3 regions of the Paenibacillus sp. SN-8-1 genome follow, and region 2 is predicted to be linked to each of the others. Evidence: riboswitches for the same ligand, from Rfam matches in the RefSeq annotation. Region 2 holds a riboswitch; each other region holds the start of a gene.
The links. A riboswitch is a leader RNA that binds a small molecule or an ion and turns the genes downstream of it on or off. The one in region 2 is predicted to bind thiamine pyrophosphate.
Positions count from the first base shown of each region.

Region 1: another riboswitch for thiamine pyrophosphate. It lies ahead of ACRRNK_RS02575 (ABC transporter substrate-binding protein); the one in region 2 lies ahead of ACRRNK_RS10095 (thiamine phosphate synthase).
Region 3: another riboswitch for thiamine pyrophosphate. It lies ahead of ACRRNK_RS21305 (ABC transporter ATP-binding protein); the one in region 2 lies ahead of ACRRNK_RS10095 (thiamine phosphate synthase).

Region 1 is NZ_CP194782.1:519,512-530,229, forward strand. It holds gene nfsA (oxygen-insensitive NADPH nitroreductase) at 1-449, shown strand, start outside; gene ACRRNK_RS02540 (DUF2062 domain-containing protein) at 748-1,308, shown strand; gene ACRRNK_RS02545 (AAA family ATPase) at 1,412-2,167, shown strand; gene ACRRNK_RS02550 (2-oxoglutarate dehydrogenase E1) at 2,180-2,611, opposite strand; gene ACRRNK_RS02555 (TatD family hydrolase) at 2,821-3,606, opposite strand; gene ACRRNK_RS02560 (ABC transporter ATP-binding protein) at 3,612-4,433, opposite strand; gene ACRRNK_RS02565 (ABC transporter permease) at 4,446-5,210, opposite strand; gene ACRRNK_RS02570 (thiamine-binding protein) at 5,207-5,500, opposite strand; gene ACRRNK_RS02575 (ABC transporter substrate-binding protein) at 5,568-6,611, opposite strand; TPP riboswitch at 6,773-6,883, opposite strand; gene ACRRNK_RS02580 (pyridoxamine 5'-phosphate oxidase family protein) at 7,017-7,433, shown strand; gene ACRRNK_RS02585 (cold-shock protein) at 7,732-7,932, shown strand; gene ACRRNK_RS02590 (cold-shock protein) at 8,010-8,243, shown strand; gene ACRRNK_RS02595 (VOC family protein) at 8,339-8,725, opposite strand; gene ACRRNK_RS02600 (CcdC family protein) at 8,863-9,357, opposite strand; gene ACRRNK_RS02605 (lactonase family protein) at 9,575-10,648, shown strand.
Region 2 is NZ_CP194782.1:2,130,595-2,141,312, reverse strand. It holds gene ACRRNK_RS10120 (response regulator transcription factor) at 1-342, opposite strand, end outside; gene ACRRNK_RS10115 (thiazole biosynthesis adenylyltransferase ThiF) at 397-1,482, opposite strand; gene ACRRNK_RS10110 (thiazole synthase) at 1,479-2,246, opposite strand; gene thiS (sulfur carrier protein ThiS) at 2,251-2,457, opposite strand; gene thiO (glycine oxidase ThiO) at 2,454-3,587, opposite strand; gene ACRRNK_RS10095 (thiamine phosphate synthase) at 3,623-4,255, opposite strand; TPP riboswitch at 4,426-4,533, opposite strand; gene ACRRNK_RS10090 (ABC-F family ATP-binding cassette domain-containing protein) at 4,649-6,202, opposite strand; gene ACRRNK_RS10085 (hypothetical protein) at 6,364-7,353, opposite strand; gene ACRRNK_RS10080 (hypothetical protein) at 7,340-7,891, opposite strand; gene ACRRNK_RS10075 (hypothetical protein) at 7,903-8,298, opposite strand; gene ACRRNK_RS10070 (ABC transporter permease) at 8,298-8,783, opposite strand; gene ACRRNK_RS10065 (hypothetical protein) at 8,806-10,718, opposite strand, start outside.
Region 3 is NZ_CP194782.1:4,346,946-4,357,663, reverse strand. It holds gene ACRRNK_RS21340 (helix-turn-helix transcriptional regulator) at 133-1,098, shown strand; gene ACRRNK_RS21335 (GyrI-like domain-containing protein) at 1,133-1,615, shown strand; gene thiE (thiamine phosphate synthase) at 1,622-2,305, opposite strand; gene thiD (bifunctional hydroxymethylpyrimidine kinase/phosphomethylpyrimidine kinase) at 2,292-3,116, opposite strand; gene thiM (hydroxyethylthiazole kinase) at 3,221-4,015, opposite strand; gene ACRRNK_RS21315 (ABC transporter substrate-binding protein) at 4,070-5,095, opposite strand; gene ACRRNK_RS21310 (ABC transporter permease) at 5,220-6,038, opposite strand; gene ACRRNK_RS21305 (ABC transporter ATP-binding protein) at 6,035-6,757, opposite strand; TPP riboswitch at 6,926-7,028, opposite strand; gene ACRRNK_RS21300 (ferritin-like domain-containing protein) at 7,115-7,585, opposite strand; gene ACRRNK_RS21295 (hypothetical protein) at 7,861-8,157, shown strand; gene ACRRNK_RS21290 (MFS transporter) at 8,298-9,515, opposite strand; gene ACRRNK_RS21285 (winged helix-turn-helix transcriptional regulator) at 9,643-10,008, shown strand; gene ACRRNK_RS21280 (DUF2524 domain-containing protein) at 10,110-10,292, opposite strand.

The sequences.
Region 1 (10,718 bases), 1.6 Mb from region 2:
CCTATGAGGATGTAACCGAGAACTTCATTATCGCCACGGTGGATACCGCGCTGGCCGCGCAGAATGCCGCTGTGGCCGCCGAGTCGCTAGGTCTTGGAATTGTATACATCGGCGGAATTCGGAACCGGATTGCCGAGGTGGCCGAGCTGCTGGAGCTGCCGGATCTGGTCTATCCCGTGTTTGGGATGTGCCTGGGGTACCCGGATCAGGAGCCGGGTCTTCGTCCGCGATTACCGGTATCGGCGGTACTACATTGGGACGAATATGATACGGACAAGACAGAAGCGCAAGTGGAGATCTATGACAAGACGATGACCGAGTATCTGCGAGAACGTACTGGAGGGCAGAAGGACACGCCTTGGTCGGAGCTGATGGCCGAGAAGCTGACTCAGCCAGCGCGCCTGCATATGCGGGAGTTCTTGCAGAAGAGAGGCTTTGAATTAAAGTGAATGACAGAGCGGCACCTCACCGGGCCGCTTTTTAATTTACAATATTCTTGAATCCCTCATATAAATATGAGACAGAAGGAAATATTCCAATCTACGGATGTCTGAAACGGGCACATTGTATATGAGGCGCAGGAGGGCTTTATTCATGGTGGACTCCAGACTCTGGCGATGAGAGATAACTCCGCTCCAATTGAATAGAGCTGCGATAGGAAGTGCGGCTTCTTATATGGTATAATCTTATTATCCTAAGAAAAGCCCTTCTATATGGATTAGGGTTGTAGAGATTAAGGAGTCTGCCATGAACAAGAAACACTCGAACAAGAAGCAATTTCTCAATAAAATATACCGTGCCTTCAAACTGAATTTCCTTAAGCTGCTGCGTACACCGGGCGGTGTGAAGAAGGTATCCCTCGGCTTCTCGATCGGATTCGCCCTGGAGATGATCGTTATCTCGTCGGCGTGCCTGGTCTACTTAATTTTTTATCCTGTCGTTAAGCTGTCCGGTGGTTCAGTACCAGCTGCCATTATCGGGAATGTTATTGGCAAGCTGACGTTTCTTCCGATTCTGTTGATGCCATTTGCAAGGAAGCTCGGTTCCTGGATCTATCCGCTGCATGGAAGCCGACATAAGGGCATGATTCATGAGGCCTCGATTATGGATATCTTCAAAGGGGACTTCTCCGCTATCCGAGATGTGCTTCACGGCGGACTGCATATCCTGATCGGGATGAGCATCTTCGGCGCTGTGCTGGGTGTAATCTCTTATTATGTCATTCAGTTTTTGTATAACAAAACAGCCAAACGTCGAATGGAGAAACGGCGAAGCCGAATTCTTGTATATGAACAAATAGGATCGTGAGCGAATAGCTCCGGTCCTTTTTTGTGTCATATGGGATATAATGTAAATTGGAGATTGGCCGAGTGGGATTAATTATTTGAGATAGAACGGAGTGATCTTCTGGATGAGCATTTATGAGGTGGATGCGTACGTGAGGAGCATTGAGCTTGATAGGAGCCGGATTCCCTCTTACCAGCAGTATCCTTTCAATCTGGGCGCGGTACGGAATTTGCACAGTCTGAAGCTTCACCCCAAGGTAACGTATATCGTCGGGGAGAACGGAATGGGCAAGTCTACTTTGATGGAGGCTATGGCTGTTGCCTGGGGCTTCAATCCTGAAGGAGGAACGAAGAACTTCAATTTCTCAACACGAGCGACGCACTCTCCGCTGCATGAGCATATCCGGCTGGTTCGCGGGAGGAACCGGCCCCGGGACGGGTTCTTCTTTCGGGCGGAGAGCTATTATAATCTAGCGACGAATATAGGTGTGCTGGACCGAGAGTTCTCTGATGCTCCACCAATTATAGACTCCTATGGCGGGAAATCGCTGCACGAGCAGTCGCATGGGGAATCCTTCTTTGCCGCCTTCATCCACCGGTTCGGAGGGCGGGGTCTCTACATACTGGACGAGCCGGAGGCCGCGCTGTCCCCACTGCGGCAGATGGCCATGCTGGCGCGGATTCATGAGCTGGTAGGGCGGAATTCCCAGTTCATTATCTCCACGCATTCCCCGATTCTTATGGCTTATCCGGATTCCATTATGTATAACCTGACGGCTGAAGGAATGGAGGTCACCTCATTAGAGAAGACGGATCACTACATCATTATGAAGGAATTTCTGAGTAATAAGGATAAAATGCTTCGTGAGCTGTTCGATTAATGAAGAGCAGGCTCAGCTGAGAATGGGGTGCTCCCAAAGTCCAAGCTGTCCCTTCGCTGGAATGAACTCAGGGAGCAGGGTCATATCCTCAACTTCCCAAGCGAAATGATCCACCCTGTAATCACCGAGCAGGTAGTCATTACCTTTAACCTCTTGACCCTCCTCCAATACTGCGGATTCCCCGCTATTCTTGGTAACCCGGTAACAATTTACAAGACGGCAAGTTGCCAGGATTACGCCAGTCGGCAGCTTCGTCTCGGTATATCCATGCTTGGCAAGGACTGAGAATACAGGTTCATCACGGCAAGCTGCCTTGTCCGTTCTTAAGCTGGCGTGAATTGCAAGCGGTCCGCGGTAACGTGTTCTCCACGATCTTGTCTCATATTTGATTTCCCCGAAAACAAAGAGACTTGCCCAAGGCTGAATCATCGACAGTACCTTCAAGAAATGCTCCCCTCTCATTTTAGCTTTTTGTTTAGATTACCCTACAGTTAGTGAAGTACACCTATCGTCAATTATGAAATTGATAGCGGAAAAAAATATAGGATGAAGCATTAATGATATGAATGAGAAAAAGCCCTCGATTAGAGGGCTTTTTCTCATAAGCAGGGATGTAAGACAAAGGACAAGGGCATAGCAGCTAATGTTCACATTTAATAGTAAAATCGTTTCGTATTCGCGTACAGCATCGTCTCCGCCTGCTGGGGTGTGATTCCATGAATCGCCCCGTAAGCTGCGATGACTTCTCTTACCATCCCTGGGTGGGTCATCTGACCCTCGAATGGTCCTTCAAAAGGCCACGGCCCATCCGTCTCAGCCATCACGAGATGCTTCGGATAACGATGTGCCAGCTCTATAATTTCCGGCTCATAGAGAAGGTCCGGGGTGAACGAGATATAGTAGCCCTGGCTTGCCATACGTTTAATCGTGTGCGGGGCACCCTTGAACCAGTGGAAGTGAGCCCGGGTAATCCGGTGCTTCTCCAGCAGGTCGCAGACGATATCCGCATCCTCATAGACGGCGTGCAGGACGACTGGCTTACCCAGCCGGGCAGCCAGGGCGAGAAGCCTGTCCAATAGATGAAGATATGGGGCCGCGTCAAATTCTTCACCGCGTTCCGCCGCCTCAAGCCGGGAGTAATAGGGGAGGCCAATCTCGCCCACAGCCACCATCTGATCGGCATGCTGCTCCATCCACTGCATCAGCTTGCCTATTTCGTTCCCAGATGGTATCTCCTGCTCAGGGTGAAAACCATATGCAGGCCGAACAATGCCGGGGTATTGCAGCGCCAGCTTCTGGTTCATCTGAGAGGATTCCAGGTTCATTGAAACAGCAATTAACGACTCTACACCGCTGGCTGCAAGCTCACTCAGCAGCTTTGTGCGGTCCTGCTCTTCATATGAATCAAGATGAATATGAGCATCGATTACCTTATTCACTATGATCACCGGCTTCCTTCAAGCATTTTCTTTTGTTCTTCCCGCATGTACTGTGTCAGTTCTCTCTTCAGGGCAAGGAAGGAGGCGTCCTCGGCGATCTCCTCCCGGCGCGGCCTTGGGAAGGGAACTTTAACTTTGTGCAGCACCGTTGCCGGACGGCTGGAGAACAGATATACGGTGTCCGACAGCAGTAAGGCTTCCTCAATATTATGCGTAATGAACAGGACGGAGCGCTTATTCTCTTCCCAAATATTCAAAAGCCAGTGCTGCATGTCACTGCGAGTCAGTGCATCGAGCGCACTGAAGGGCTCGTCCAGGCACATAACCTCCTGCCTGCCCAGCAGCCCGCGAAGGAAGGAGGCGCGCTGCTGCATTCCGCCGGACAGCTTATGCGGATAGGAGTTCTCAAATCCGCCAAGTCCTGCGCGATGCATCCATTTGCGCGCTTCCTCCCGGACTTCCCTAACTGGAACACCGAATACTTCCATCGCAAGGATGACATTGTCTTCAATGGTCCGCCAAGGAAATAAAGCCGGCTGCTGGGGAACATAGCTGATATGCCCCTTCTTCCCGGTGATATCTTGGCCTTGCAGCAGAATTTGGCCTTGATCCGGCTCGGTCAGGCCGCCGATAAGATGGAACAAGGTGCTCTTGCCGCTGCCTGAAGGACCGACGATGGATACGAACTCACCCGGGGCTACGGAGAGAGAGACGTCCTTCAGAACGGGCAGCTCCCGCCGTTTCTCCCGATAGCTCTTGCTGATTCCCCGAACCTCCAATGCAGGAACCTGAATAGAGGGTTCTTGTACAGCTTGTGTCTTGTCCATGTTCTTCCCTCCTCAATGCTTCTCCCGCTCAGGCTTATAGCGGATTAACCACTTCTCCAGCAGTACAATAAGTGTGAACAGCAGCAGGCTCATGACAACAATAATCATAATGGCGACAAAGATCCGGTCTGTCCGAAAGGAAGACTTCTGCATCATCATATACTGGCCGATGCCGGTTCCGCTTCCCATCCATTCCGCAATAATGGCTCCCATCACGCTGTAGGTTGATGCAATCTTCACGCCAGATAGGATGGAAGGAAGCGCATAGGGAAGCTCCAGCTTTCTGAAAATTTGACCTTTGCTGGCTCCAATCATCCTCATGTAGTTCAGCATCACATGATCGGTCCGGGACAGTCCGTCAAGAGTTGCGACAGCAACCGGGAAGAAGCAGACCAGCGTGATAATGATCAGCTTCGGCGTCAGATCAAAGCCGAACCAGACTACCAGTAGAGGAGCCAGCGCAATCGTGGGAATGTTCTGACTTAGAATGATCAGCGGATACAGGGCTGATTTCAATATAGGTATGAAATGAAGTGCAATTGCAATGATAAGTCCTACAGCAAGGCCAATAACGAGACCGAGTAGGGTGAGCTGAAGAGTGGATAGGGTCTTGGCCCATAGATTTGCCGGATCAGCGGCTGCTTCCTTTCCAATATCGGTAGGACTCGGAAGCACCCATTTATCAATAGCGAATACGGAAGTCGCGATCTGCCAGACGAGAATAAACAAGATGACCGCCACAAGGGGCGGCCATACCATTTTGAACCAGGATCTCATGGACGGTATTTCTCCGTCAGCTTATCCATACTCGCACCTTCCGGTGTGTACAGAATTTTAATCTGCGAAATAATGCTTGGGCTTCCGAACTCTATTACGGCTTCATTCATCTTCTTCACAATATCCAGGAGTTCGCTCAGTTCACCTTCCATCGTAGTCTCAAGCGCGTTCACTTGATGCTTCACACCGGAAGCCTGAATGATCTCGATGGCCCGGTCAACATAAGGGATAACGTCTTCGCCGCCCGGGGTCTTCGGAATGATTTGTATACTTAGCAGAGTATTGGCCATGGTTGATCTTCCTTCCTATTTAACTGGATAAGTGCTTAGGCGATGAGCCTATCTTTAACTGCCCGTCTTACTTAGCTTCAGGCAGGTAATCATTGGTGAATGCTTTGCTTACATCCAGCGGCTTATCCAGCAGCTTGCGTTCATACATCCAATCGGAATAGTTCTTCCATACGGACTCTTTCTGTTCTCCCCAACGCGGCGCGTCATCCTTGTACCGGGGGCTCAGCCACTTCTGGCTGGCAACAACCAGCTTCTCGTCCAGGTCCGGTGCGGCCTTGAGCAGTATCTTGGCTGCTTCTTCGGGGTGGTCAATCGCATATTCATAACCTTTGGAGGTCGCGCTCATGAAGGCTTTGACCATTTCCGGGTCGCTGGCGATGACCTTCTCGCTGGAAGCGATGACCGGTGTGTAATAATCAAGCTTGTCTGAATAGTCTTTGACATAGAGCATATCAAGCGGTTGTCCGCGGAGCTGTGCCTCAATGCCGGTCCAGCCGTAATAGATCCAGGCGAAGTCAACATCCCGCTTCACGGCTGTGAAATAATCGGCGTCCCCAATATTGATATTGGTAACCTTGGAGACATCAGCACCCTGGAGCTCCATGATGGATTTCATCACAGCTTCCTCGACAGGAGAGCCCCAACCGCCATATTTCTTTCCTTCAAAGTCTTTTGGAGATTTGATCTTGCGGTCGACAGGCGCAGCAAAACCTGAGGTATTATGCTGGATAACTGCCGCAAGGGATACCAGCGGCACGTTCTGTGTACGGCCTTGGGTAATGCTCTCCTGATAGCTGACACCGAACTGGGCTGCACCGGAAGCTATCATCGTATCGGCCGACCCGCTTCCGGGCTGAATAATATCCACATTCAGTCCAGCATCTTTATAGTAACCAAGCTCCTTGGCAGCAAAAAGGCCGGTATGATTCGTATTTGGAGTCCAGTCGAGCACGACCTTGATATCCTTCAGTTCCTTTGGCTTCTCGGCAGTCGGAGTTGACTCGGTGCCGGTTGCAGTGCTTCCGCTGCCTTGCTTTGAAGTTCCGCAGCCTGCAGCTGTAAGTACGATCACACAGCATAGCAGAAGCAGACTCCATGTTCTCTTCTTCATTTGTATTCGCCCCTTCTTCTTTGAAATTCTACCCTGGTTCCTGACCGTTCAACCCGGATTGTTAAATGGAATGAACTATAGTTCACTCCATATTAATGGTGTAATGCAAAGGAAAAAAGGCGTCCTGGACAGGACGCCTTCGCGCGCATGAAAGAATGGAATTACCAAACATTTCTCGTTCCTACGCTGGCATTATCCAGATCAGGTATACGGGTTAGCATCTTGGGGATGCACTCTCAGCCGGCCGAATTCCAGCTCCCCGGGTGTTTGAAGTTATTACTAGAAGTATTATAGTCCCACCCTATGACCTTGTCCAGTAAATGGGGGAATGAACGGTTCATCTTACTTGCCTGTGGGTACACTAACGATGAGCGCCATTTTTTGAATCAGGAAGGAGCAATTGACATGGACCGTCAGCAATTGGAATCGCAAATAGAGCAAGCCTTGAAGGCAAATAAGTTTGGTTCCTTTGGAACCGTCGAGAACGGTGGCCCCAAGGTGCGTTACATGGCCATTTACCACGAGGGACTAACTGTATACCTGGCTACCGACCGGAAGACGCATAAGGTGGAAGAGCTTCAGAACAACCCCAAGGCCGCGCTTCTGCTTGGTTTTGAGCAGGGAGGAACGGGAGATATTGTTGAGATCGAGGGCGAGGCGACTGTCAGCAGTGAGGAGAGCCTGAAATCTAAAGTCTGGAGAGATGACTTCAAGCAGTATCTGGACGGACCGAATGATCCTGATTATGTAGTGATCAAGCTGACGCCTACGCGAATCGAGTTCGTATCCAAGGGCTCCGATCGTCAGGTCTGGACCGCATAATAACTCAAGTATTAATCCACAGACCCGGGGAAGTGCACCGGGTTTTGTGCGCGAATCAAGGCAGGCGATTTGGCATCCCAAATGGCCGCCTTTTTTATTCCATTTTTTCCAGACCATGTTGGTTCGTATTTGCTTTTTGCTGGAAACAGGTTTATAATTAAATTAATTGACTCCCAGAGCGATATTCTCATATTGAAAAGAGTGTCACTTACAAGCTGGAACTTTTTTCAATGTGTGAATTTTTTTATGGAAAAAAGGAGCATATTAATTTTTTTTACTTTTAGGGAGGCTACCCCAAATGGAAACAGGAACAGTTAAATGGTTTAACGCTGAGAAAGGCTTTGGCTTCATCGAAGTTGAAGGCGGCAACGATGTATTCGTGCATTTCAGCGCAATCACTGGCGAAGGTTTCAAAACTCTTGACGAAGGACAGCGCGTACAATTCAACGTTGTTCAAGGCAACCGCGGACCGCAAGCTGAAAACGTTGTAAAACTGTAACGCAAACCATACTGCCCTTAACGTGTGCGTTAGGGGCAGTTTTTTCTTTTAGAGGTAGGAACAGAAGGAGGATAATCATGAATTATCGAAAAAAAACGTTAGAAGAAATTCCTGAGGAGATCACACCGATTTGGTCGTGCACCAATGACAGTTGTAACGGATGGATGAGGGATAATTTTGCGTTTGACTACACTCCTGCTTGCCCTCTATGTTCTTCTGAGATGGAGAAGAGTTCAAAGATGCTTCCCTTGCTCGTTAATAACAACGCCGATATGAAGTCCCTCAAGAAGGGTGTTCAGATCGATCAGTAAATCTGATACCAACTAAGGCCGCCGTATCTTCATACGGTGGCCTTTTATGTTGGGATACAAGCCAGCCTTGTTCATTGCATAGATAGATCTTAAGCTTAGCGCTGGAACAGCTCAATCCATTCCTTCTCCGGGCCATAGATGAAGAAATAACGGTAACCGTTAGGCAGTGTGGTAATTTCTGAATCAATGAATTGTACATGATCGAACGATTTAATACGCTTAAACTCCTCTTCAATATCCGGAACGGTAATAGCGAAGTGATGCACGGTCGCTTCGGAAGGCAGCTTATCGCTGTAGCCTTGAATCAGCTCAATCTCCGTTTCATCGCTGCCTCCAAACCCAAGGAAAGCCAGCTTAAAGATCCCGTTGGAATGAAGAAGGGTCCCCTTTAGCTCAAGTCCGAGAACCTCGGTATAAAAATGGATCGATGCCTCAATATCCCGAACCACTACTCCGACATGATCAACCTTCCGTTGCGTCATACGTACCATGCTCCTTCTTATAATAAATTTATAACGATTATGCGAGTGGAAAACCTACTTGTCAAGTGGGATTAATGTTGCTAATTCTAAAGGTGGAAAAACTAAAAAAGGCTACCCATTAAGGATAGCCTCGTGTCTCAATGATTTACTGGAGATTGTGTCTTAAGAATAGTCTGGTAATGCTTCCACATGAATAACCGCCAACGGAGGATCATTCCGTAAGCCAGCAGGAAGAACAGGGCGCCTGTCTGCGGTACGGAGACATATTGTTCGATAAATTCATGAAGCAGCATCCGAACGGCGAGCAGTCCGAGCAGAACTACAATAAAGCTGCGGGAACGCTGTGCGAATACCTGACCCTCGGTGACTTCGAACTTGGTACTGCGGATCAGCGGGTAAGAGAATAACAACCATCCGACAGCAAAAGCGGCAATTCCCCATAACCAGGGAATCCGAACGGCAGGCACGATGAACATGAAGAACCCGGTCGTCATACCCACCGGGGGCATAATAATCTTCTTGATCGTTATGGGCTTTTTGCTCGCTTTGAGACGAATGAATATAGTTAGCAGGGCCATAATCAAAGTGCCCGCTGTGGCGGCGATTTGTAGATACGTAGGACTGAGCTGCATAAATTCAGGCCCCTTTCAATAGATGAACAATTCTGTTTTTTATTATATCACAATAACGCTTCAGGGTTGAATAAAAGAAAGGAATACCGAGATGACGCTGCTCTATTCGGGTATATAGAATTGGACACCTTCCTATATCATGTAGAGTGAACTAGTAGGGAACGAAGTATGAATATAGAAGTCTAATTATATATGAACAAAAGGAGACCTGTGGAATATGACGAACAGAAACCAGGACAACGAAACTTTGTTATATGTGGGCAGTTATGCTTCGGCTGAGGAGAGTGGAATTCATCTTGCTGCCTTAAATAAGGAGACTGGGGAGCTTCGTTTACTTCAAAGCACCTCCGGGATCGAGAATCCCTCTTTTGTTATTGTTAACGAAGAGGGAACGAGGCTGTATTCCGTTGCTGAGCTGGAGGATGGACAAGTTGCCGCGTATGAAATTAACCAGGAAGATGGAAGCCTACGGGAACTGAGCCGTGAGTCCACAGGCGGATTTGCGCCCTGCTACATATCTTATACTTCAGGGCCGGAAGGGCAGTTATTCGTTGTTAACTATATGAGCGCAGAGGTAAGCAGCTATAACCTGGATGAGAACGGGGCGATTAAGGAGCTAGCCTCCCGGGTCAAGCATGTGGGCAAGGGACAGCGTGAAGACCGACAGGAAGCCGCCCACACGCACTCCATTGTGCCGGACCGCAACGGGAAGTTCGCTTACGTATCGGACCTGGGCATGGATCAGATCGTTATCTACCGTATCGAGGACGGCAAGCTTGTGACACATAAGGAGATCAAATTGCCGCCAGGCTCAGGTCCAAGACACTTCAAAATTCATCCTTCAGGTCAGTGGGCTTACGGAATTAATGAGCTGAACAATACGGTGACCGCTTATTCTATGGATGAGCCCCGGGGGGACTTGGGGATTCTCCAGCATATATCAACGATCCCGGAAGACTTCACGGCAGAGACCACCAGTGCGGAAGTGGCTGTGTCCCCATGTGGACGCTTCCTGTATGGCTCGAACCGCGGTCATGACAGCATTGTGCGTTACTGTATTGACCAAGAGAGCGGTAAGCTATCTGATCCTCATTGGGTATCCAGCGGTGGCGAAGGACCGCGCCATTTCCTGATTGTTCCCGGCGGCTATCTGCTGGCGGCCCATCAATACAGCGATAACCTGGTCAGCTTTCGTCTCGATGCCGAGACAGGCATCCCGCGGGAGACCGGGCATGAGCTAAGCCTTAGCAAGCCAGTCTGCATCGCGCTGGCCAGGCCAGCTCAAAGCTAATCGGACTTCTACCCGATAGTAGAGCTGTCTGATTTTCGCTTGGCGCTCCTGTAATTGTCTACACTGACGC
Region 2 (10,718 bases):
AAGCTCCGTGGTAGATGGATTAGAGGTCAGGACAATAACAGGGAAGTAAATAACAGGCGAGGCGTTTTTCAGCGCCCTTAGGAATTCAAGTACTCCCATATTTCTGAGCATCGTGCTTATCATCAGAAGGAATGGAGCCTCATTTAGTATAATCCGTTGAGCAGCCGCCGTACTTTCTATCTTATCAATGCTAAACCCTTCCTGGGTAAGCCCCTTCGTCAGTACTTCTTCTGCGCCATCCAGATCACCCACAATTAATATCGTTCTGTTAGGAACAGGCTTCGACCTCCTTCCGATCAGACCAGGTGTAGAGCTTATTGTCTCACAATAAAAAAAATCCATACTGCCAAAATGGCAATATGGATATGGTTGATAATTCAAAAGTGCACTCAAGTCTTAACCGAAATAACGGTGATAGATTCGTTTGGCTTCAGCAGTATCCTTAGTTCCGTGAATCAAGGCTCGCCCATCCTTGAAGATGACCATCCTCTTATCTTGAAGCGTAATGGACACCAAAAAAGGATTGCTCTCAACCGGCCCTTCATTCAGCTCTCTAAACGATGAAGCAACTTGGGCAAGATTGACTTCCCTTCGGGCAGAGGGACGAATCTGAACCGTATCCCGGCCGCATAAAACTTCAGTTTTTTGCAGATTAGCCGCCGACAGAAACGGATAAGTCCTGTTTGGTCCGCAAGAAAGGCAATCATGCTTGATCGCTCCTCCGACCTTAATGGATGCTTGCTCGTTACGCCACAAATCAAAGGAGAGTAAGGTTCCTCTCAAAGCCTGTTTATTTCCTGTCAGCAGCTTTAGCGCTTCTGTGGTCTGATGTGCTACCACGGTCTGTACTGCCGGCGGGATAATGCCTGCCGTATCGCAGGTATCTCCGCCAAGTGGTATGCTCCCTAGCAGACAATTCAGACAAGGTGTCTCCCCAGGGAGAATAGTATATGTAATACCATAGCTGCCAACGCAGCCGCCATAGATCCAGGGAATACTATGCTTTTGGGCGATATCATTAATCAGCAATCTTGTATCAAAGTTGTCTGTTGCGTCTAAGATCAGCTGTATACCCGGAAGCAAATCCTCAATTTCCTGCAGGGTTACATCCATAACGTGAGCATCAATCGCTACGCTTGAATTAATCTCCTCTAGGCGTCTGCGGGCTGCAACTGCCTTTGGTAATCGATCCCGGGCATCTGGCTCTGAGAAAAGCTGCTGACGCTGCAGGTTGCTCCACTCAACGTAATCTCGGTCAGCAATACGAACATGCCCCACTCCGGCCCGTACCAACGTCTCAGCTATACCTGTTCCCAGTGCACCTGCACCAATAATCAGAATACTGCTGCTTGCCAGCTTATTCTGGCCTTCTTGGCCAATAGGAGTGAATCGCTCCTGTCTAGAATAACGGTCTACCTTGCCTTGATGTTTCTCGGAATCTTCTAAGGTTGGTTCAGAAGTACCGAGTCCTCCATCATTCATTTCGTGATCATCCCTTCCTGCGGACTGCTTGCCGCAGCATAACGTTTCACCGGTATCCTTCCTGCTTCATATCCCAAGCGCCCGGCCTGGACTGCAAGCTTCATAGCTTCAGCCATTTTTATAGGATCATTTGCTCCCGATACGGCTGAATTCAAGAGCACCCCATCTGCCCCAAGCTCCATGGCGAAAGCCGCATCCTTTGGTGAGCCAATTCCGGCATCCACGATGACAGGAACCTCGGCCTGTTCAATAATGAGCTCCAAGTTAAATGGATTGATGATTCCCCGGCCCGTGCCTATTGGCGAAGCTCCTGGCATTACAGCATGAACGCCCAGCTTCTGTAGTCTCTTGGCCAGAATCACATCATCGGAAATGTAGGGGAGAACTATAAAGCCTTCCTCAAGCAGAATTTCACAAGCTCTCCAGGTCTCGAGCGGATCAGGAAGAAGCGTGTGGGGATCACCGATTACCTCTACCTTGATCATATCACAAAGTCCTGAGGCTTTCGCTAGTCTGGCTATACGAACGGCTTCCTCTGCATTGACAGCCCCCGCAGTATTAGGCAGCAAAGTATATCTCTTCAGATCAAGACGCTCAAGGAAGTTCTCCTGATTCGGGTTCGACAGATTCAACCTTCGAACGGCAAACGTGAGAATCTGAGTTTCGGACACTTCAACAGCTTGACTTTGTGTGTCCAAATCAGAGAATTTACCCGTCCCAAGTAATAAACGTGAATGAAATTGATGTGATCCAATTGTTAACATATTTTTAGCCGCCTCCCACAAAATGTACTATCTCTATCGTATCGCCATCTTCAATCGGTGTTGCCGCATGCTGTTCCTTATGCAAAATCTCCTGATTCTTCTCGACAACTACTGTCTTAACACCCAAATCCAAACTAAGAAGCAGGTCTTCAACGGTTTGAATCTTCACTTCATCCAGATCCATGAACTGTCCATTGATTCGAAGCTTCATCGAATAAGTCCCCCTTCAAGCTGATGCTGGAACCGATCTGGTCTGAATGGAACCAGATTAATCCCGGGTGTAGTGGTGCCCTCCATCTCGCTAGCAAGCAGCCTTGCTGTCATAGCACTCAGAAGAATACCATTACGATAATGGCCTGCTGCTGCAAATAGTCCTTGTATTTCTTGAAATCCTCCTAAATAGGGTAGCCCGTCTGGTGACTTAGGACGATGCCCGGCCCAAGCTCTCTCAAACTGAGCATTTCTAATTTCAGGAATCCATTTTGCAGCTTCACTTAGCAATCTGACAATACTATCTGCGGAGACTCCCTCTGAGCTGTCACCTGGAATGCTCGTAGCTCCAATCCATAACCTGTTGCCAGGTTTGGGCACAATATAGATGGATTTTGCGTACAGGGTAGCTTGTAATAAAGGAACCCTCGTACGCACCTCAACGATCTCGCCTTTTACTGGCTCCAGAGGAAGTGTTAATCCCAGTGGCTGCAAGAGCTGCTCTGTTCTCCACCCTCCGGCTAGCACTACTTGATCACAACGCAGGAATACACCTGAAGTCTGGACCCCCTGAACCCGCTTATCTTGAACTTGTATACTTGTAGCCTCAGTCTGACGAAGCAATACCGCTCCCTCGGCTTGCGCACTATATGCGAACGCCTCAGTGAGCTTCGAGGGAATAACCTGGATTTCATCAGAACGGTAAATGGCTCCTGTTAGCCCCTCAGTAAGTGCAGGCTCAGCTTGTGACAGCTTCTCCGGGGTCCACCATTCTCCTCCTGTACCTGCTGCAAGTAATTCAGCCTGTAGGTTCTCTGCTTCCTGCTTATCTCTAGCTGGAGTCAAAAACCCTTGTTGATTCAGACCGGCGTCAATACCGCTGATCTTCCTTAATTCATGGATCAATGCTGGGAAGAGATCTCTGCTCATTTTAGCCATAGTCTGAAGCTCAGGATGTTCGAATTGCTCACAATCTGCTGCCAGCATTCCCGCTGCAGCTCCTGATGCCCCAGAAGCAAGGTCCGATTGTTCAACTATTGTTACTTTCTTCCCTTGCTTCGCTAACTGATAACCAAGGGAACTTCCGATAACCCCGCCGCCAATAATAACGACTTCCCGCTGTCTGCTCAAGTGTGTTCACTCTCCTTCGTGATTTCGGGTGTTGCTTACACGGATGCTTTCGCCGCAGCCTGATCTAAAGCACCCCGATACTCTATCGCAGCTGAAGATGGATCTGCTGCATCCATAATTCCCGACATGATCGCAATCCCTGATGCACCTGCCTGAATAATCTCCTTCACACGATTCGTTGTGATCCCACCTATTGCAATGACCGGAATTCTGGATATAGCACAAATTTCTGCAAGAGAAGTGATCCCGCGCCCAGGCAGTCCAGCTTTGGAGCTTGTAGGATACACATGTCCATAGAGGCAATAATCCGCTTTATCTGAATAAGCGGCCGAAACCTCTTCGGAAGTATGAACCGAACGTCCAACTCTGAGCTTATCTTCACAGACAGCTCTAGCTAGAAGCGGGCTAAGGCTTTCTGCACCGAGCTGCACTCCTCCCAGAAGATAGGCCAAGGCAATATCTACCCGGTCGTTAATGTACAATTTATGTGCTGGGACTCCGATTTCAAGCAGCTGTTTCACAGTAGTAGATAACTTTCTCGCGCTCCAGCTTCGTTCTCTGAGATGAAAAGCGTCTATGTAGGGATGAATGGCTTCTACAATCGATACCAGCTTGGATTGATCCTGCTCTCCATTTGAGATGACGTGGAATTCATAAGAAGAGCTCATTAATCTCCAACTTCCTTTCAGGCGATATGTAGTAAAGTGGTAAAATTACATGCAAAAAAGCCGCTCTCATAGAGAGCGGCGCACGTTCATATCAAAGCGGAGGCTTTGATCACGGCCAAATTTCAGCTGGGCTTATCACTTGCTTCCCATGGCTTAAATTATGGTTGTGTCATTCACGAGTACCACTTCCCTACGCTGGTATAACCCAGATCAGGTGCAAAGGGTCCGGAAGCGTGGAACTTCCATCTCAGCCAGAATCGGCCCCCCTAGTGTGTAACTATTCAGGTTAATGCAATTGTAGCATGTTTTGGAAATATAGAGAACCCTCAGATCACTTTTCTAAGAAATGTGCTGAGGGTCAATATAGTTGAAGCTATCTGGACGCTACCTGATTTATGCCTTTTTCGTGGACCAAGCTTCTACATCCCAAGTTTTAGTTACCCAGTCTTCATAGAAATCAGGTTCGTGGGATACAAGAATAACTGTCCCCTTGAACTCCTTAAGAGCACGTTTGAGTTCTTCCTTCGCGACTACATCCAAGTGGTTCGTAGGCTCGTCGAACAGAATGTAATTGGTCTCGCGCATCATCAGCTTACACAGACGTACTTTGGCTTGTTCTCCCCCGCTCAGCGCCTTAAGCGGACGGGTAATATGTTCATTTTTCAATCCGCAGCGCGCCAAATGAGCACGGACCTCATGCTGATTCAGATGTGAGAATTCATTCCAGACATCATCGATCGGAGTAATATTCTCTGCGCGAACTTCTTGTTCGAAATACGCCGGGAACAAGAAATCGCCTTGGTATGTTTTACCACTGATTGGACGGATTTTGCCTAATATGGTTTTGAGCAATGTGGATTTACCCACCCCGTTACAACCAACAATAGCAATCTTGTCTCCACGTTCGATCGTCATGGACATTTTAGGCAGCAGTGCATGAGTATAACCAATCTCAAAGTCGATTCCTTCAAACACGGTCTTCCCACTTGCGCGGGCTTCCTTAAAGCCAAAAGTAGGCTTAGCAGCCTCTTCAGGACGATCAATCCGCTCAATACGTTCGAGCTGTTTCTCACGGCTCTTTGCCCGGCCTGAAGTAGAGTAACGCGCTTTATTCCGCTGTATGAAATCCTCTTGCTTCTTGATAAATTCCTGCTGCTTCTCATAGGCCTCGATATGCTGGTTTTTATTCATATCTGCCATATCAAGGAACTTTTCGTAGTTAGCGGTGTATCTAGTCAACTTGGCGAACTCAAGGTGGTACACCACATTGACTACCTTGTTCATAAATTCTGTATCATGCGAGATCAACATGAAAGCGTAAGGATAGTTCTGCAAATAATTGGTTAACCATTGAATATGCTCCACGTCCAGATAGTTCGTAGGCTCATCGAGCAGCAGCACATTTGGCTTCTCCAGAAGCAGCTTGGCCAGAAGAACCTTGGTACGCTGTCCCCCGCTGAGAGCAGCGACATCACGGTCAAGTCCAATGGCGGATAGACCAAGTCCATTAGCCATTTCTTCGACTTTAACATCGATCAGGTAGAAATCTCCAATGTCTAGCTGCTCCTGAATTTCGCCCATTTGATTGAGCAGATCCTCAAGCTCCTCTGGAGTGGCATCCCCCATCTTGTTCGTGATCTCCATCATTTCCTGTTCAAGTTCAAGAAGTGGAAGAAAGGCATCCTTCAATATATCACGAACCGTCTTGCCTGGGGTAAGAATAGAGTGCTGATCCAGATAGCCATACCGCACTTTCGGGGTCCATTCCACTTTCCCGCTGTCTTTAAGCAGCTTGCCAGTCAAAATATTCATAAGCGTCGACTTACCAACGCCATTAGCTCCCACCAGTCCTACACGTTCTCCTGCCAGCAGGCGGAATGAGACATTTTTAAATAACGTACGATCTCCAAAGTTATGTGATACGTTCTCAACTGTTAATAAACTCATAAAAAAGAACAAGCTCCTATCTTATATAATTAATAAATTCAGTATTCATAATAGACATTCAAGAATTCATTTTAGCATAAGAAGGAGCATTCCCGAAATAACTGGAGCAAAATTTAATAAATCTTGTAAATATCTTAACGCTCTGCCAGCCCAGCGTGATTTCAATAAGCTTTTTGACATACTTTGGACTCGAAATACCCCTTGGCGGCTGCTTCCCGCTCACTCGTGAATACCTCTTCAAGCTTATATCCCGGATTGCACGATTCCCTGTAATAATATTTAATTCCCGTCACTTGATCGATCCCGCCTTGGATTACGGATCGCTTAATCAGCCTTCCTCCTCCCAAGGCATAATTATTGTAGTACTTATCGCCCACAGGAATCCCCTGCAGAAACACCATAATTCCAATATCATCCACCGTATTATTCCAATCTTCACCAGATATGCTCGGCAGTGTGAAATGATAGTTCATACCTAATCTGACAGTGTATACATTGTGTCTGCTGATCGTCCCCTCTAAGTCTTGCTCAATGGCTTGCACGATGACGGTACGTCTTTTTGCTTCATACAAATCTTCCTGGTGCAGCAGAGGCACGTTGCTGTCCCGGGATACCTCTTCCAATGGCCCGCTCATCCACTTGCCGACTGCAGCATCAAAGACGGTAACATAACGATCAAGTGTAAAATGAATAACGTTCCCTTGCTTGTCTGCGTATGCAAATGGCTTCTTTGGACTCCATCTATAGTCAGTAAGAGGTTCACGATCCTCCCCGGTATACTCACTCGATTGATAAATATAGTAACCATCATAATCCAGGACTACTACGACTGGAATATAGTTCATAAATGCTCGCTGCGCTGAAGCATCTTCTCCTATTCCAAAATTCAGATAAAGGGTATGAAGCATCGTGTCCAGCGCTTTATCCCGATTAGCGCGAAAATACTTGGCCGATGCATAACCCGCTTCATACATCTGAAGCTCATTGTCATTCAGCTGGGTTCCACCATCCTGTACAGCTGTTCTAAGGGCAGCAGTATAACGGCTGCTTAGATGCTGCGCTTCAAGCCGATCCTGACTATGGACAGAACTTAGCCATAAGAAAGGTCCCACAATAAGAATGAACAACACAGCAAGATCAGTAATCTTCATTCAAGACCATGCCTCCATAATGAAGTGGACCCTCTTCCTGAACGGAAGATGAATTGTACAGCATACTTGTCAATACACTCAAAGCACTTTGATCCTTCCGCTGGATACTTACTGTGAAATAATCACCCATCTGCAAATAATATTTACGTTTCTTGCTTTCCTTCTCTTCTGAATTGTCCGGAAACAGCACCTCTTCCAATTCGCCGGTATGGTGGCCTTCATACTGAACACTATATTCATTCAAGAATGTTGAAGCAGATGCAGGATCTGCGTATTCAGGATGATACTTCTTATGCTGATGCTCCAATTCAACATTAAAGAGACCACCTGATTCCCCGAGTTCTGTCTGAAAATCTTCATACATCACCGGAGAGATATAACCTTTATTTCTGACAGAGTCTACAAATTCAGTCAACGCATGATAGGCAGTAAGGAAGGTTATATCTTCCTGGGTCTTGGCATGTTGCACAGCAGGTACGAAATATAGAAGCAGCACGGCAAGTAATGCCGCTAATATTTTGGACAGAGAGTTAATCATGATCGGGCTCCTTAATTGATTTTATAGAATGACACTCGCTTAAGCTCACCCGAAGCATCTCTGTCATACTTTACTTCATAGGTGCTGTTCAAACTGACCTCGTCTGCAGGAAAATCCTCTTCCGGTTCATTCCGATCAGGATACAAACGGCCAAGAAATTCCACATCAACGTGTTCTTTATGACGATCCTGCATGAACACGAGAACCTGCGCTCCCGAAAAAGTCTCAATTGTGGCCTTATTTGTACTACTCATAGTGACACTTCGATTCTGCGATTCGCCAATCTCAGAAGCATGATCCAGTGCTTGATTGCTCAAACTGACTCCTGTCCAGGTATACACCAATGCGGTGATCCATAGAGCTAGACCTGCCGCTAACCAGAGCAGCTTCCTTGTATTTTCCATCATTATCTGGCCGTGCTTTGTATAAAGATTAGACCCCTAACGACATTGGAGCTGTCTTTCACAACCTGTGCTTTGAACTTACCGCTGGGGTTCACATAATTGGAGTCTGTTTCATCCCACGATTTGGAGACATCCGTAGTGCTTTTTCCCGTAACTGATCCATAGGCACCGTCAGTAACATCCGCTGTGTTCAAAGATGAGCCATACCATACGCCGCTTTGGTTCTTCCCGGTGAGAACTTTAATTCCAAATTGATCTTTTCCATTATATTTCCTAATCGCATTGACAACCTGTGAACCGCTAATCGAAGTATCGTCATACACCGTGAATGAGGCTTGGGCAAGCTCGGTTTGAATATCTGAGAAGTTATTCTGAGCTGTCTTCGTGGCCTCTTGGGCTGAGATAAATAAAATAACCACTATCGTAATTAAAGCTATGGTAAGGAAAATACCTGCTGCAACTTTAAGAGCTGTAGACGCATTATTCATGAATAAAGAACCTCCAACAGTATTAGATTTTTTGGATTTGATCGTAATATTGGCTCATCTGTGTGAAGCTCATCCAGATCAGCGGTATAACCAGATACATAAAGATAAGTGCATACATAGGGGTGAAGCCGATCAGCCGGCCAAGGCTGGCCTTGGTCTCCAGCATCTTATCGTAGTCCAGCCGTCTTTGCTCAAACCGAAAAGCCATCTCACTCTCCAGATCATCGAAAGCTTGTGTAATTGGGATCTTCTCCACCGCTAGCAGCAGCTTCTCCACCAATCTGGTGAACTCCGGAAGGGCCACTTCTTCCTTCAATAATTGCAGTGAAGCCTCTGCCCCGTGCTCATAATGTAGCAGGCATCTCTCGATGGGTGTTCTGAAGAGTACAGAGTAAGCGTGCATCCATTCCAGGATTTCCTCCACCGAAATCCGTTCAAGCTCCCGAAGAATTGTAATCATGGTCTGGAACTGGTATACCTCATGCTTCATATCCATCGATCTGACTCGTCTCTGGAAATAGAGAATCCATAGAGGGAAATAATATCCAAGCCCCCCTACTCCCAAAGACAATAAAATTTCCCACCATTTCAAATATTCATTATTCAGCCGGCTCAGTTTATCCATAATCCGATTGACCGTTATTGTAATTTGATCTGTACTAAGGCTTTTGTCTGTATCTGTCGCCACCACTCGTGCTACCTGATCGTAATTTACTGGCGCACCGGAACTGTCAAGCCTATTGATCCACTTGCGATCCCTGGCGCCAATTTCTCCATAATCCTTCGTTTTCTCGGGTGACAACGAGTCGTACATGACGGATTCCCTCGGACTCTCCGATACAATACGAGCCCTTTCACTGGAATGCAGAATGAAGCAAGTACTCAGTGTGATAAGAACAGCTCCGAGAAATAGAACAATTCGCCGAACATACAACCATTCGACTTTTTGCGGATGGTTGGTATCCCGTAGCAGCTCTGTCAACTTCAAATAGGCCTTGGAGTCTGGCCCAGGGATGAATACTTTAAGCAGCTCCCCTATCTTAGGTATTTCATATAATTTCTGTTCCCAGCCTGTACGCTTAGAACCAAATTCTATTGCCCTATTTTCCAGACCGCTTAACTTCTGTAGCAGAACGTAAGCAAGTATGATGATGACATAGATAACGATCTTGGTCAGCATCCCGTACTTCCCTAAATAGTAATCCTCCATTAATGGAAAGCTTCTTCTTGCCCATAGCTCGATCGGTTTAGTGAAAAAGACAGGAAAAAGAGCAATGAAGTGCAGTCCTCTTAATAAATAATCGAGCTTATTGCGACGTAAAATATCCAGATGGATTTCCTGAGTTAGACTGCTGAGAGCTTTTAAATAGACTGAGCCCTCTTTCTTCACCTTGTCCCCATATTCCATAATTAAATAGGAGATTCCCGCAAAAGACTTAAGAAAGCGATTGGGTGAAGTTTCATAATATTTATCGAGTTCCTCGTCGGGGTGTGCGGATACAAGCGCGTCTGCTATAGCGAATCCATGTCTTGCAACTTCTTCATCTGCAATTTCCGCTGAATCATATAAGGCTTCCTCAACGATGCCGTGACGGTGATAGGCATGTCTGACCTCAGTATAGAAATCAACCATGTGAAGGAGCAGCCTCTTCTCCAACCGATTAATATATGAATCCAGAAACAGGCCGTTTAGTATGATCGCTGAAAGAATAAGGGTCAATAAATAAAAGATATCCGGATTTAAGCAGTACAAAAGGGTTATGCTGCATCCAAAGGTCCCTAATATACACATCCCCACTGACATGGTATGTATACGAAGATCAAATTCATTATGAATATTCACACCGGCTATTCTTTTGCGGACCTTAAGTATGTATGTGCGTAATACCGGAATCTTTATACTGTTGTGATAAATGATCAGCATCCATACTTTGA
Region 3 (10,718 bases), 2.2 Mb from region 2:
CTTTCAGGGTTATGGATGTCTATTCAAGATTGCTCCGCACTAAAAACCTGAAGTAAAGTAGAAATGAAACCAGTAAGATTTCAATCCCCAAATAGATCCAACCATCGAACGCGGGAATAGAGGAGGATTGCTATGAAAATAGACCGTTTGCTGGCTATAACCGTGCTGCTGCTGAACCGTGGACGAGTCAGTGCTGCTGAGCTTGCGGACAGGTTCGAAGTCTCGACCAAGACCATTTACCGGGACATGGATACGTTAAGCCAAGCTGGAATCCCTGTTGCCGCACATCAGGGAACAACAGGTGGCTTTGAGATCATGGAGCATTATACGATTCATCGCCAGTTCCTTACACTGGATGAGATAACTTCCGTTGTTGCTGCCATTAAGGGTATGGGGACTGCCTTCGAGGACAAGAACATCGACAATCTGCTGGAGAAGGTGCAGACTCTGCTCAGCAGGTCTGATCTGCAGGCGTCCGGTCATGGCACCCGGATGGTATTTGACTTCAATCCTTGGGGGCAGGGTCCCGGCGCCAAGACGAAGGTCAGCCTGCTGAAGTCGGCTATAGAGAGTTTGCAATTGATCAGGTTCAGGTATAGTAATATGCATGGAGCACAGACCGAGCGGATTGTAGAGCCCTGTTCCCTGATTCTGAAAGGGCACTTATGGTATCTGCATGCTTTCTGCAGACTGAGGAGTGAATTTCGGATGTTCCGCTTAACCCGTATCCAAGACCTTGAGCTGCTGGAAGAATTGTTTGTACCTCGGGAGACGCCTTCGCTGGATCGCTATGAATGGGATCAGGAATGGTCCCGACATACCGAACGGGAAGTGGTGTTGATCTTCAGTCCCGAAGTTCGGTATCGGGTTCAGGATATGTTTGCTCCTGAGCTGATTACGCAGCTTCCCGATGGAACGATAAGGATGGAGGGCTCATATCCGGTAGATGATTGGTTCTATGGGATGATCCTCAGCTTTGGTGAGCAGGTTCGTATCGAGCAGCCGATCGAGGCCGCGCAGGAAATCCGCAGCCGGGTTCAAAGAATTCTCAACCTATATCCGAACCCGGACACACAGATGTCCACTTTTCCGAGGTAGAATGAATTTAAATCAATGGAAAAGAGGATGAGAGATGAGTCAAGAATACATACACGGACATGAGCTTAGACTGGCGGGGATCAGCTGCCGAACCACCAACAGCCAGGAGGCCGGGCCTAACGGCCAAATACCGGGGCTGTGGGATGCCTACTTCAAGAGCTCGATCGCAGAGCGGATTCACGCAGAGAATCCCCATTTGACTTATGCCCTGTATACGGATTATGAGAGCGACGCTTCTGGAGCCTATACGCTTCTGATCGGCCATGAGCTGAGCAGCAGTGAATCCGCGGACCTCAGTGGACTGGAAGAAGCAGTTGTACCAGCGGCTAAGTACATGGTGTTCACCTCGAACCGGGGGCCGGTAAATGAGGTTGTGGTAGAGGCCTGGGGCCGGATCTGGTCATACTTTCAGAACTCCGAGGAGCAGCGGGCGTACACCGGGGATTACGAGCTGTATGACGCGCGTAATATGAGTCCTGACGATGCGGTAGTACAGATCTATATCGCTGTAAAATAAACCGTCTTATCCTCGCAGCCGCAATCCTTCTTCCACTGTCTTCACAAATCCCCGCGCCGCTTCGCTGATCTGATCTGCTTGCGCAATGGCGGAGATCAGCGAGATGCCGTCCGCACCAGCGGCAATGATCGGCGCGGCATTGGAGAGCGTGATGCCTCCAATGCCGACCAAGGGGATATCTATGCCCTGCAATCGCAGGTCCTCGATTAACCGCGTTCCGTTCACAGGCTGGGCATCTTCCTTCGAGGAGGTCGGGTAGACTGGGCCAACGCCCAGATAATCCGCGCCGTCTTGGGTGGCCTGCTGTGCTTCTTGCAGGGTATGGACGGAGACCCCGATGATCTTGCCCGCCCCGAGTCTGCGGCGGATCATGCCGGCTGGAGTATCATCCTGGCCTACATGAATTCCATCCGCATCCAGAGCTATTGCGAGCTCCAGGTCATCGTTCACGATAAAAGGTACACCGTGTGCCCGGCACAGCTGCATCAGGTTCTGAGCCAGTTCGAACTTCCCGCGTCCTGTTAAGGCTCCTTTCCCTTTCTCTCTGAATTGAAATAACGTAATCCCCCCGGCAAGCGCCTCTGACAGCACTTCGGTAGGACTAAGACGGCAGTTCACACTGCCTGTGATGAAGTAGACCTTGAGCAGATTCCGTATTGCTGAGGAAGAAATCCGGTTATTGTCCGCCATCTCCCGCACCCCGCTTTCTTTGCTGATAGGCGAAATGATTAGTAGGCCCATGTCCCCCGCCAATATGCAGGCCATCCTCAATGGCTGCCTGAATGAACAGCTTCGCGGTACGAATCGCGCCCGTGACCGTGTGTCCTTGTGCCAGTCCTGCCGCAACCGCAGCCGAGAAGGTACAGCCAGTCCCGTGCGTATGCCGTGTAGGAATCCGCGGGCTCTCCAGGTAGATAAAGTCATGCCCGTCGAAGAGAACGTCAACCGCAGGCTCTGATTCAGCGGCATGTCCGCCTTTAATGACCACATAACGGGTGCCTGTCTGTGTAAGCCTTCTTGCCGCTTCCTCCCGCTGCTGCAGGGTTGTGATCTTCATATCCGCAAGCAGCTCCGCCTCGGGAATATTGGGAGTGACAACGAGCGCTAGCGGCAGCAGATGACGAACCACGGTTCGTACGGCTTCCTGCTGTAGAAGAGGGGCTCCGCCCTTGGCAATCATCACCGGGTCAACCACAAGGTTCTTCCACTCGTACTGCGCGGCTTTGTCCGCCACGATGCGGACAATCTCCGGGCTGAACAGCATGCCCGTCTTGACCGCATCCGGCCTTAGATCCTCGCCAATTGAGTCTAATTGGCGTGCAACCGCCTCGGGTTCAAGAGGATAGACCCCCTGCACGCCCAGTGTATTCTGTGCGGTGACCGCTGTAAGGGCGGACATGCCGTAGACACCAAGCTCCTGGAAAGTCTTGATATCCGCCTGGATTCCTGCCCCGCCGCCGCTGTCGGAGCCGGCGATGGTCAATGCTTTTGCGATGCTCATATTCTGAAGACCTCCTTCTTGTTTATCTGTTATGTGCCAGCTGTTGAGCGTTGTGTGTTGTCAGTTGTCTGTTGCCCATATTCTATAGTCTGTTATTTGCCCTGCTATCTGTACTTAACAATTCTGGAACGCGCCTGAACCTGTTCCGGGGTGAGAACCGCCAGCTGATTCAGGAATTCACTCTGGAAGCTGCCTGGCCCCTTTCCTTCCGTTAATTCGTATGCAAGCTCGGCGGCCACGCCATAGAAGGAGATGCCTTCGGCAACAGCATCGGTCTTGGCGTCTCCCCCTACAGCGAGGAAAGCGCCAACCACGGCACTCAGCAGACAGCCGGTGCCCGTGACCTTGGTCAATATCGGATGACCATTGCTTACGATATAGGTGTGGTTCCCGTCCGCGATCACATCGTCCTTGCCGGTAATAATTACGATGGAGCCCAGCTTGGCCGCGGCTTCCTCGGCAATGCCGATGACATCGCCATCACCCGCGCCAGCATCTACCCCTTTGCTGATCCAGGTCCGGCCCACCACGTTCGCGACCTCCGCCGCGTTGCCTCTCAGGGCCGCTAGTTTGATTTCACGGGTAAGCCTAGCGGTTACCTCTGTGCGGTAGGCTGTGGCTCCGGCGCCTACCGGATCAAGCACCACAGGCACACCATGCTGGTTAGCCGATCTTCCAGCCAGCAGCATGGACTGAATGACATATTCATTCAGTGTGCCGATATTCAGAACGACTGCCCCAGACATCTGCGCTACATCGGAGACTTCTTCGTGAGAGTCCGCCATGAACGGCGAGGCACCGAGTGCCAGCAGCCCGTTGGCCGAGAAGTTGGCCACGACAATGTTCGTAATGTTGTGAATCAGGGGGTTCTGCTCCCGTACTTTGGATAAATAACTCATGGTAAGTCCTCCTTAGGATTAAGTGCGCGGACAGCGCCGACCGGGAGTCCCGGTCTATAGGTTAACAAAAGCATCCTGAGCCTTTACGCCGGTCTGCTTAAGCAGCCGATTGTCCATCAGCCATTTCTCCACCCGGGCCCATGAATCCGGATCCTGATAGCCGAAGGCTTTGTCTCCCGCGTCCATAAGCGGCAGCAGAATATGCAGGCTCTGGCTCTCAATATCCGCATCCAGCGGGGAAGTGCTGTCTTCGTGCTTCATCAGGATGTTCAGAGCATCCTGCGGGTGTTCGCTGACATAGCGCTGGCCTTCCGCCGCGGCTTTCATGAACCTCTTCAGCTCATCCTGCTTATTCGCGAGCCCCGATTCACTTGCAACGAGGACAAGCTCGTAATAGTCCGGCACACCGAATTTGGTGGGATCTATGGAAGTGACCGGATGCCCTTCCTTCTGAAGCAGAAGCTGTTCATGGTTGATGAAGCCGCCAATTAACCCGTTCACTTGTCCGGTGGACAGGGCTGGAATCAGGTCGAAGCCGACGTCGACCAGCTTCACGGAATCGGGATCTCCGCCATCTTGCTTGACCATTGTACGTACCATGGCTTCATAGAGCGGAATGGAGGAGAAGCCCACCGTACGGCCGGCAAGGTCCTTGGGGCGCGTGATGCCACTGTCCCCAGCTACCATCAGGTGGTTCAGGGGATGTCTGACCACGGCTCCAATCGACTTAACAGGAATCTGCTCTCCCCGGGCCATCAAGACCTGAGGCTGGTAGCTGAGAGCCAGGTCAACTTTGCCGGCGGCAGTCAGCTTTAGCGCATCATTCGTATCGGCGGGCATTTGGATATCGACATCCAGGCCTTCGGCGGCGAAGTAGCCTTTCTCCTTGGCTGCGTACAAAAAGGAATGAACCGCGTTCGGGTACCAGTCCAGCATGATGCTGAGTTTTTGCAGCGGCTTTGCCTTGGGAGAGGCTGATGAATTGGCCACTTGCTGCCCGGTACCTGAACCGGAGCTGCATCCGCCAAGCACCCACAGGAGGGAGAGCAGCAGAAGGGAAAGTTTAATGGATTTGTGCATGAATATAACCTCTTTTCAGTGTAGTTATATGGAATGAACTAAAGAGATTAACGTAGGTAGTATTGCTATTTCTGTGAAATCAGCAGGGAGCGGGCGTATGTAATCCTTAGTTCAATCGATATATTTAAGTATTCCGCTTACGGGTACTCTTACGACCCGTCAGGGCAGCAAAGCCGCCCCGGCTGAGAATGGCCCTCTCTATGAGCGCTACGCCCAGGAACAGGGCCAAGCCAAGCAAGGACAATAGGAGTACAGCCGCGAATAGATTATCGCTTTGCAGATTCCCTGCCATTCGGCGGCTGTAGTAGCCAAGCCCGCTGCTTCCGCCGAGCCATTCTCCGATGGTGGCTCCGATGACACAATAGACCACGGAGAGCTTTAGGCCCGAGAAGAAGGAAGGTAGTGCAAGTGGAATCTGCAGCCTGAGCAGCAGCTGAAGCCGATTCGCGCCCATTGTGCGCAGCAGATCACTGTAGCCTTGTCCTCCAGTTCGCAGTCCATCATAAGCCCCCACCACGATGGGGAAGAAGGCGGTGAGTATGACCACGGCAACCTTGCTCCAGATCGAGTAGCCGAACCACATGATGAAGATGGGAGACAAGGCAATAAGCGGGAGAGTCTGGCTGATAATGACAAAGGGATACACGGCTCTCTCCACCGTGCGGGACATATGCATCCAGGTGCCAAGGCCGGTTCCGAGCAGGACAGACAGGGCGAATCCGAGCGCCGCTTCACCCAGCGTGACCGGCAGGTGCGTACCCAGCAGCAGCGTCCGGTTATGAATCAGGGCCGCCGCGATGGAGCTCGGAGCCGGCACAATAAAAGCGGGAACAGCTCCGCCGCGGACAAGCCATTCCCATAGGATCATAATTAAGGTGAGCAGCAGCAGGAACGGGCCGTAGCCCCGAAGCAGCTTGTGAAGGTTATGGACGAAGGCTGTCATCGGAATACATCTCCTGTCAGTCGCTGCTCAAGTTCCATTCGGAGCTCCAGGAACCGCGCCGTGGCATGCACTCCGGGCTGACGGGGACGCGGGAGATCTACGATTATCTCCTCCAGAGCGCCTCCTCCGCGCGGCATGAGCAGAATCCGGTCGCTCAGCAGGAGGGCTTCCTCTAGATCATGCGTGATGAACAGGATAGTTCGCTGCAGCTCTCCCCACAGACTTAGCAGCCAGTGATGCATCTCCCGCTTGGTCAATGCATCGAGCGCCCCGAATGGCTCATCGAGCAGCATCAGGTCGCCGCCTGCGGCAAGCGTCCGAAGAAAGGCGGCCCGCTGCCGCATCCCCCCTGACAGCTCATGGGGATAGGCATCCGCCCAGCGGCCGAGGCCGAACCGTTCAAGCATATCCGTGACGAAGGCAAGCTGCTCCGGTCCGCCCGCCCGGTTCTTCTTCAGCTCCCAGGGCAGCAGGCAGTTATCCCTGACGGTTCTCCATGGCAGCAGCAGGTCCTGCTGCGGCATATAGGAGATGGCACCGAGACGCTTTGACACCTCGCCGCCCGTCCAGCTGATGACTCCGTCTGTCGGCTCAAGCAGGCCGGCAATCAGCCTGAACAGTGTGCTTTTGCCACAACCGCTTGGGCCGATGAGGGATACAAATTCCCCCTGATGGACCTTCAGGGACAGATGATCAATAATTGGCGTCCGTCCAGACACGGAGGAGGACTCATAAGAGTAAGACAGATGATTCAGAGATAATAATGGCTTTATAAAGATGACCTCCTGTACAAACAAATTCCTTTTGAAGAATACCTAAAAAGGCCCTTCATTCCGTAAAAGGATGAAGGGCCTTAGCCTTGTTCAGTTCATGAACCAAAACAATAATTCATAGGCGCTTCACTTCCCTACGCTGGTATGATCCAGATCAGGTTCCAAGGGTCCGAAGTGGTTGCTTCGTCTCAGCCGGCAGGCTCCCCTAGTGAAATACAAATGTATGAGGTTTTCTTCAGTTGACAATTAACGCATTAAATATACCACAATTCGGAAGAAGCTCAAATACCCGCTCAACTTCCATTACTTGTTCTTGGCGTACAGCCAGTTGTAATAAGACGCATGCTTAATTTCATCGGTCATGATCTCGAATATCCAGTCGCGGTACTGCGGGTCAATATTTAAATAAATCGTACGGTATTTCTCAAATGCTTTTAGTTCCCCCATGAGTGCCTTTTCGATCCCTTCCAGATAACTTGCGGGTAACGCTTCCGCCGGTTCATTCTGTCCTGCTGGAGGAGCCATGCCCGTTAACTGGGTGTACAGGGTGCGGAACATTTTCCGATGCTTTCTTTCATCATTACGGATACTGATAATAACGTCCTTCTCCTGCTGAGTAGGAGCCATTTTTATAAGAGCGTCATAGAATAGCTCATCATTCCGTTCGCCCTGGATCGATTCCCTGATAAGCTGAATTACCATGTCACTGTTACGGGAATAGGTCAAGGAACGAAAAGCTGCAGGGTGGGGAATCACAAAAGGTTGATAATACATAATCAATCACACCGCCTCATTCAAAATAGTTCTTACGTTGTGCTTCAGCGTATTCACATCTGGGCGGAGGGGTGCACCTCCTGAAGATGCTGTCATATGATGAAGTAGGATAGATTTAAAGATAAGGTGGTCCAGATATGGATGATGAGAACAGTAAAATTATAATAACTACGATAGTGGTAGTTGTTATTTTCACCGCTTTCGCAATGGGACTCGGTAAAGCAGGTGAGGAGGCTGGAACTACAATTATAGTGTAAATTTTGGGGGAGAGGTCCGTGAGGAATAACAGTAACGGCGGAAATGGGACTAAGAGCAGTAATGGCAATGGCAGCAATGGGAAAAAGAAGAACAATCCCTCCGCCAGATTATCCCCCCAACAGATCGCAGTGGTTGTCGGTTTGCTTACGAATGTGCTCGAAGTTAACTCCGTTCTGCTTGACAAAGACCAAAGAGTGGAGATCTTATTGGTAGGGTCCATTAGAAGGAAGACGAAGGCAGATCGAATTGCAGATGAGCTCGGGAATGTCAGTGTGGGTGATCTGCTGGATGCTCTTATTCGCAAAAACACCTGATCCACGGATCGGAGCAAAGGGACTGGTACAAGCTGCTGCTTGGGTAGAACAAAATTTGGCTTCATCCTCCTGTGAATCAGATATGAAATAAGACCCTCTGCGGGTAAGCCGCAAGGAGGGTCTTTAGGTTGCCGTCAAAGTTAGCAGCCAGGCTCAGGTATGGAAGTATGCACAGCTGGACGGTCGCCTCGTTCCAGCGCACGGCTCCAGCCTGTCAGCAGTACCGCGGCCAGCACCATCAAGGCCCCGACCCAGGTTGTATGAATCAGACCGAGCTTCTCGGTGACGATGCCGCCCAGATAAGCTCCAAGCGCAATGCCTGCATTGAAAGCGGCGATATTTAGCGCAGAGGCAACATCTATCCCTTTCGGTACATACCGCTCGGCCAGCGTCAGAACGAAGATCTGCAGACCAGGCACATTCATGAAAGCGAAGAGGCCCATGAATAGAACCGTGATCAGGCCCGCAGCCTTGAAGGGTGCTGTGAACATCAGAATGAACAAGATCAGGGCTTGGGCAGCGAACATGTAGAACAGGGCGGAGATCGGGTTCCGGTTCGCCGCTTTGCCGCCGATCACATTGCCTATAGCAATAGCGATGCCGTAGAGCAGGAGCAGGAAGGCGACGGTTCCTTCCTTGAACCCGGTGATGTCATGCAGCAGCGGGGACAAGTAGGTGAAGACAACAAAGGTCCCGCCATAGCCGAGTGCCGTAATGGTGAAGGAGAGCAGTAGACGTCCATTGGTAATCAGCTTCAGCTGCTCTCTTGCGGGCGTCCGGGTTCCTGAGCGAAGACCCGCCGGAACAAGGATCACATTGGCGATGAAGGCAATAATACCAACAACAGCAATGGCCACGAACGCGGCCCGCCATCCGAGCTGCTGGCCGATCCATGTCCCCAGCGGGACCCCGGTAACGGTGGCAATGGTCAGGCCTGAGAACATGATCGAGATCGCGCTCGCTCTGCGGTTCTCCGGCACAAGGTCAGCGGCAATCGTAGAGCCGATCGACATAAATACCCCGTGGGCAAGCGCGGAGATAACCCGCGCGGTAAGCAGCAGTGCAATACTGCTTGAGACTGCGGCAAGGCTGTTGCCCGCGATAAAGACCAGCATAATCCACATCAGCAGCGTCTTGCGCGGTACGCCGGAGGTCAAAGAAGTTAGTACAGGTGCGCCGAAGGTGACTCCGAGCGCATATAGGGTAACGGTCAGCCCGGCAAGGGTGACCGAGATGTGCAGATTATCTGCGATTAGAGGCAGCAGCCCTACGCTGATGAACTCCGTCGTTCCAATAGCAAAAGCGCTAATTGCCAGTGCTAGAAGCGCGAAAGTGCTTCTTTTTTTATCTAAAGACATTTCATCCACTCCTAAGTATAGTCATTGCCAAACGGCAAATGTTATTATGTATGAACTGGATTGAAATGAACAGTACGTACTTTCAAGTTATATAGTCACCAAAAAGTAACTATTGGAGGAATAAAGGATGGAAGCCCGCAAGAAATATAATATTTCAATAGAAGCGACCCTGGAGGTTATTGGAGGGAAGTGGAAATGTGTGATCCTGTGCCACTTGACGCATGGCAAGAGACGGACAAGCGAGCTTAAGCAGCTTATGCCAGGCATTACCCAGAAGATGCTGACTCAGCAGCTCAGAGAGCTGGTGAGCGATGGGATCGTGAATCGTATCAGCTATAATGAGGTTCCCCCTAGGGTTGAATACGAGCTCACCGAGTATGGCTGGAGCTTGAAGGGGATTCTTGATTCCCTCTGTTCTTGGGGAGAGAAGCATATTATTAAAGAGTACGGAGATAAGTCGGCGGTGCTTGAGGATAGTATTTTGAATAAATGAACCGGGTCCGCTATGTTGCGGGGCTCCTCACATCTGGAATAAGCCCTCTCTCCACCATTAGGTGAAGGAGGGCTTATATGCTTGCTGATGAGCCTTACGGATCAATGGTTAATGCCGCATTTGTTCAGGATGAACGAAATTTGGTTCTCCAGCCGATTGAGGGTCTCCTGCTGCTCTTCGGTCTGTATTCCCTGTGCGCGCAAGGAAGCGAGCTCCTGCTTAAGCTGATGCAGATCGTCTCCCGCACTCGCACAGTTGTAGCTGCTCTCAAGATTATCAATCATGGCGAATCCTCCATTCGGGCCTAAAGTATACCTCCCTATTATGGAGAATTTCACTGCTCTTATTCGTATCTGATCGTCAAAAGCAGGTAAATGAACTGATTCTTCTTAGATCAACCCCGAAAAAGATCCAGCGTCCCCCGAGAAATCTATAGCCCGATACGGAGGTACGTCCGACAAAGATCGGATAGAACCAGTATTGATCCCTATTCGTCTGCCAAATGTAGGTGAACCGGAACAGACAGCCGGATATTGCCCCAGGGTCAACTGCGAAAGCAGAGACCTGCTGCTGAGGAATAAAGGGTGGGGGAGGTGATGTGGGCGGTTGTTGAGCTCCGGGACCTTGCGGTCCGGGTGTAAAGGATCCGGGAGGTCCGAATGGACCTGGGGGGCCAAAGGGTCCTTGTGATCCCTGCGGGTTCTGCTGAG